One region of the Blautia sp. NSJ-140 genome, then DNA from elsewhere that is predicted to be linked to it. Evidence: riboswitches for the same ligand, from Rfam matches in the RefSeq annotation. Region 1 holds a riboswitch; the other holds the start of a gene.
The links. Region 1 has a riboswitch for thiamine pyrophosphate ahead of thiW (energy coupling factor transporter S component ThiW). Riboswitches for the same ligand answer to the same signal wherever they lie in the genome.

Region 2: linked by a shared signal. The riboswitch ahead of thiS (sulfur carrier protein ThiS) and the one ahead of thiW (energy coupling factor transporter S component ThiW) in region 1 are both predicted to bind thiamine pyrophosphate.

The regions. Positions count from the first base shown of each region.
Region 1 covers NZ_JALIFS010000001.1:524,907-528,069, reverse strand. The annotation lists gene MUB50_RS02320 (aldo/keto reductase) at 1-984, shown strand, start outside; TPP riboswitch at 1,035-1,137, shown strand; gene thiW (energy coupling factor transporter S component ThiW) at 1,475-2,029, shown strand; gene MUB50_RS02310 (hydroxyethylthiazole kinase) at 1,992-2,894, shown strand; gene thiE (thiamine phosphate synthase) at 2,911-3,163, shown strand, end outside.
Region 2 covers NZ_JALIFS010000012.1:13,718-16,880, forward strand. The annotation lists gene thiH (2-iminoacetate synthase ThiH) at 1-399, opposite strand, end outside; gene MUB50_RS13345 (thiazole synthase) at 593-1,378, opposite strand; gene thiS (sulfur carrier protein ThiS) at 1,558-1,761, opposite strand; TPP riboswitch at 2,023-2,130, opposite strand; gene MUB50_RS13355 (Ig-like domain-containing protein) at 2,188-3,163, opposite strand, start outside.

The sequences.
Region 1 (3,163 bases):
GCACCTGCAAAGGAACGATACGAAACCATGGAGTATAACCGTTGCGGAGAAAGCGGTCTGATGCTTCCGAAGGTATCTCTCGGATTATGGCATAATTTCGGAGATACATCTGATTATGAAAATATGAAACAGCTTTGTTTCACAGCTTTTGACAACGGAATCACACAGTTTGACCTTGCCAATAATTACGGTCCGGCTTACGGAAGTGCGGAGCGGAATTTTGGCAAGATTTTGAAAGAAGAACTGATGCCGTACCGTGATGAGCTGATCATCACAACCAAGGCAGGCTATGATATGTGGGAGGGCCCTTACGGAAACTGGGGCAGCCGCAAATATCTTCTCGCAAGTCTTGACCAGAGCTTGAAACGTATGGGCCTGGAATATGTGGATATTTTTTACCATCACAGAATGGACCCGGAGACTCCCCTCGAGGAAACTATGGGCGCGCTTGCAACCGCAGTTCAGCAGGGCAAGGCCCTCTACGTAGGACTTTCCAATTATGATGGAAAAACCTTAAGTCAGGCAGCAGCGATCCTGAAAGACCTGAAATGCCCATTTGTGATCAACCAGAACCGTTATTCCATTTTTGACAGAACTGTGGAAGAGAACGGTTTAAAGAGAACTACCGGCATCCTGAAAAAAGGCCTGATCACTTTCAGCCCGCTTGCTCAGGGACAGCTGACAGACCGTTACCTGAACGGTATTCCGGAGGACAGCCGAATCCGCAGGGACGGAAGATTCCTGAAAGAAAGCGCCCTGACACCGGAGCGTCTGGACCAGATCCGGAGACTGAACGATCTGGCAGCACAGCGAGGCGAGAAACTTGCAGACATGGCACTTGGCTGGCTGCTCCAGCATGAGGAAGTCACCAGCGTGCTCATCGGAGCATCCAAACCGCAGCAGATCATTGATAATGTGAAGGCTATCCACTGTGCGCCGTTTACAGCTGAGGAACTGCGTCTGATCGACGCGATTTCTAAATAAGAGAAGTTTGACAATGAAACAGGGGTGTGCTATATTGAAAAACAGAAAAGAAAAGAGCCAGCGGGAGCTTGTGTGACAGGCTGAGAGGAAGATAGATCTTCGACCGTACCTGATTTGGGTAATGCCAACGGAGGGATTGTGATCTGAGAGCGTGTCTCCGTGGAGTTTTCCATGGGATGCGCTCTTTTCGGATGCAGGAATGGAACTGGAATGTTCTGACAATGTGGGGATGTGAAAGTGACAGAGACTGCATGTGGAGCTTCTGCGAAAGAGCGGGCAGGAAGGGGAGCGCCTTAATGTCTGGCAGGAGAGTGATATTCCGGAGGATTTTTCCGGAAGGATCATGTAAGCGATGGGAATCCGTGTTTTCGGAGTGAGAGGAAGTAAGGGAACTTCGACCGCCAAAATCTAAGGGCAGACTGCAGTAGACGGGAAGCTTTTGCCCGGATCTGACAGGGCTCTGCCTGATATTTCAGGGAGGAAAAACACTATGGAAAAACAAAGGATGCACACGCTTCGTATGGTAATGCTGGCAATGATGGTTGCAATCGGTGTCGTTATTTCACCGATCCTGAGGATTGAGGGAATGTGCCCCACGGCGCATCTTGTCAATATCGTATGCTCGGTTTTGATGGGACCGTGGTATTCCCTTCTCTGTGCGACCATGATCGGCGTGATCCGTATGATGTTCATGGGAATTCCGCCACTTGCACTGACCGGTGCAATATTTGGCGCATTTCTTTCAGGTGTGTTCTACAGACTTTCCAAAGGCAAGATCATCTGCGCGGTGATCGGTGAGATCTTTGGAACAGGTATTATCGGATCCATGGTTTCTTATCCGGTGATGGCATTCCTGATGGGAAGAGGCGGGCTGACAGCATTTTATTATACGCCGATGTTCCTTGCAGCAACCACAATGGGAGGATGTGTTGCCTATATTTTCCTGAAGGCTCTGAGTAAAGCAGGTCTTCTGGTGAAATTCCAGGCAGCTTTGGGTTCAAAAACATATGAGACAAAGAATTTTACAACTGCGAAAGCGAATTAAAGAAGAAAAGCCGCTGATCCATTGCATCACCAATCCGATCTCGATCCATGACTGTGCCAACGTGGTCCTTGCAGTAGGTGCAAGGCCGATCATGGCGGAGCATCCGGCAGAGGTGACAGATATTACGGCATCGGCTGGTGCGCTGATGCTGAATCTCGGGAATATTACCGATGCCAGGATCGAGTCAATGAAGCGTTCTATGAGAACAGCGATGGAAAATAAGATCCCGGTTCTTCTGGACCTGGTAGGGGTTGCCTGCAGTGATCTCAGGCTGGATCTGGCACGGGAGCTTTTGAGCATCGGCCATCCGGCAGTGCTGAAGGGAAATATGTCAGAGCTTCTGGCTGTTTCCGGACTGCCGTCTCATGCGATCGGAATCGATGCGGGGGCGCAGGATGCCCTGACTGCGGAAAATATGGAGACTGTCAGTGAGGTGCTGAGGGCTTTTTCAAGGAGTAATCAGGCAATTGTGCTGGCTACCGGGAAACAGGATTTTGTTACGGATGGTGAACGGGTTGTTCTGGTACAAAATGGCAGTGCGGCGCTGTCCGGGATCACAGGAACCGGCTGTATGGTCGGTGCACTGACTGCGGCGTTTTTGCCAGGGTGCGAAGATAATATTGCGAAAGAGATGACGGATAGTATAGAGGTAGGTGTCCGGTCTGGCGTTGAGATGGAATTAAATGGGAAATCCGGGAATTATCTGGCTGCGGCAGTGCTTGGTACTGCACTTATGGGTATCGCCGGCGAGGAAGCGGAGAAGATTTCCCGCGGTCCGGGAAGCTTTCAGGTGAATTTGCTGGATGAGATTTATGGGCTTTCGGATCGACAGCTGCTGAATCTGTTGAAAATTGAAATGTACTGAAAAAGAGGGGATCAGGATGGATAGAAAAGATTTGGATGTAACGTTGTATCTGGTGACGGATAGTTCTTATCATACGGAGGAGTCTTTGCTCCGTACGGTTGAGGAGGCTTGTAAGGGTGGTGTGACTCTGGTCCAGCTTCGCGAGAAGAATAAGGGTGGACGTGAGTATCTGGATAAGGCTTTTAAGGTGAAGGAGATCACAGATCGTTACAATGTGCCGCTGATCATTGATGATCGTGTGGATGTGGCGCTGGCCTGTGATGCGGCTG
Region 2 (3,163 bases), on a different contig from region 1:
GTAAATACAGTAGTTCTCACAGTAATTTGCAATGTAGATCGGTGTAAACATGCAGATACTGTTTCCGAAATGTTTCCTTGTTTCGATCCGTGCAGCCTGTGCGATTTCTTCCAGAAGAGGTAGTGCTGCCGGTGAAAGCAATGCTTTAAAATCCTCCGGTGTACGGTTGTCATGAGCAAGCGCTCTCCGTACATCTGCCTCTGTGTACTTATCATAATCATATGCGTTCATTGCGGAAATAACCTGATCCATTACATCAGATTCTTCCAGCTGTTCCATATCCGGAAGGTACTTCATGTGATCGATACGGTTCTTTTTCATATCTTCCAGAATTTCTTCATTTACGATACTTTCATTAAAATGGCCGTCCTGCTGACTGGCCTGTATTGTTTCTGCCATTGTTGCTGTGTCTCTCCTCTCGTACTTTTATTATTTTCAAATTTGTAATATTTCAGTATCTGTTTTTAGCCATTTGTTTTCTTTTCTGCTCTGGTTAATCTGTATCAAGTGAATATTCGTAATCCGCTTTCACTACACAGATTTCCCCTTAATAACCGTATATTTCCGAATCTTTCAATATACTGTCATTATTTTACTCATGCAAAAATCCGGTCAGCGGTGAGGACGCGCTTGCACCTCTCTCCAGAGTTCTTCCCATGCCGGAAAGGTATGCGCTTCTTCCTGCCTCAATAGCTTTCTTAAATGCCTCTGCCATAACGCGGACATCTCCTGCTGTTGCAATAGCCGTATTTGCCATAACTGCTGCAGCACCCATTTCCATAGCCTCACATGCCTGTGATGGACGGCCGATTCCTGCGTCCACGATGATCGGAAGATCGATCTCATCGATAAGGATCTGGATGAATTCTTTTGTACAGATTCCCTTGTTGGAACCTATTGGAGAGCCAAGTGGCATTACACAGGCAGCTCCTGCGTTCACCAGATCTCTGGCTGCATTCAGATCCGGATACATGTATGGCATAACTACAAAGCCCTCTTTTGCAAGGATTTCTGTTGCCTTGATGGTCTCATAGTTATCCGGAAGAAGATATTTGGAGTCATGGATAACTTCAATCTTTACAAAATCTCCGCAGCCAAGCTCGCGGGAAAGCCTTGCAATGCGTACTGCTTCCTGAGCATTTCTGGCTCCTGAGGTGTTCGGAAGAAGCGTAACATCCTTCGGCACATAGTCAAGAATATTGGCAAGTCCGCCCTCATTTGCACGGCGCAGGGCAAGTGTTACGATCTGAGTTCCTGCTTTTTCGATACATGCTTTTACAAGCTCCAGAGAAAATTTTCCGGAACCAAGGATAAAACGGGAAGTAAACTCATGGCCTCCCAGGATCAGTTTGTCTTCATTTGTGTTTGCTGTTGTCATTTTTTATGTCCACCTTTCTGTTATTTATCTGCATTGTATTTCAGCTGCAATAACTGCTCAGTTATTCAAATTTCAAGTCAGCAGTTATCTGCGATTCTGCCCATCCCACAGCCGGATATTCCTGCCCATCTTCAGACTTCTGAACAGGATTTTCTGTATCCATTCTTATTCTTTCTGTCTCAGCAGCTTCCGCCGCCCATAAACTGCAGGATTTCCACAACGTCTCCGTCTTTCAGCACGGTCGTGTCGTAAGTCTCTCTCTTGATGATCTCTTCATTCAGTTCTACTACCACCTGCACCGGAACATAGTTACATGCTTCCAGATATTCCGTTACGGTCACCGGAGCTTCCAGGGTTCTGCTCTCACCGTTTACTGTGATCATGTTCTCTCCTTTCCGGAAATTTCGCCAAGTCAGAAGTAATTCGCAATCTCTTCCGGTCAATCGGATATTCGCGATCCGTAAAAAAAGAGTTCACAAAGAAATACACCCGTGGTGGTGCACCCCTTCATGAACTCTGTTCACTCTCAAAATTTCCCATGTTTAATTGTAAAATATTTCTCTGTAAATCCTGATCTTACGTATATTCAGTCGGATAAAACATCCGCATCCAATAAAAAAGGAGATACGCCAAGGTATCTCCCGTAAATTCATCTTATACGTTCCTACGTTGGCATTATCCAAATCAGGTATAAGGGTCGAAGTTGAAGACTTCCTCTCAGCCTGCCGTCACAAGCTCCCCCGTTATTTACATGATTTAGTATAATTCCGATCCTGCTTCATGTCAAGAATAATAAATTTTTGTCTTATTTATAATTTATAAGCAGTGAATCCCAGATCATTCATTGTCAGGTTTAAATTCTTTTTCAGATAAGCATTTGCTGCTATCATTGTCGCTTTCATCATAATGTTGGAAGTATCCTGCAGATCTGTCATCGCTTTTTTTCCGTTTGTATACAGGAAAGTCAGATTCTGACCTTTATAAGCAGATGCTTTTGTGGAAGAAGTCAGCAGCACAAAGACTCCATCCGAAGACAGGGCGGACTTCACACTGACCGTATCAGATTTCACACAGTTTCCGATAATATCCAGTCCGGCAAGTACTCCATCGGAAGGCACAGAAATCAGCATTCCAATATCTATCTTATCTTCTTTCTTCAGATAACCGATTATCAGAGTACTTTCTTCATTTACTTTGACATTTATAAACTGACTTCCGTCTTCGGTATATCTGCCTTTCTGACTGATATATTTTTTCAGTTTGGCATAATTCTGCGTCAGTTTTGCGTTAGCCGATGCAGGATTTTTTACAGTAACCTTGCAGGTGAATTTTCTGCCGCCAAGGATCGCTGTGATATTCGCTGTTCCTGTTTTTACTGCGGTGACCTTTCCGGCTGAAGTTACACTGACAACCTTTGTGTTGCTGCTCTTCCATGACGGTTTCAGACTGGTGCCGTTGATCTTCAGTGTATAAGTTTTTTTCGGTGTCAGTGTCAGGCTGGTCTTATTCAGGGTAAGAGAATTCAGCCCTGCGATCGCTGTCAGGCCTTTTTTATTATAACCGCTCCAGATTATATTTTTTCCGGATTTCCGGTAAGCTTTTACCGTATAAGTATAACGTGCTCCGGTGCTTACTTTTGTGTCGGTAAATGTAACATTCTTACTTCCTGTGATGGTTTTTACTGCTTTCCATCCGCTGTTTCCGGTCTTGCGGTATACACGGTATCCGGCTGTTCCTTTTACCTGTTTCCAGCTGAAAATGATCTTATTCTTTCCGACGATCTTA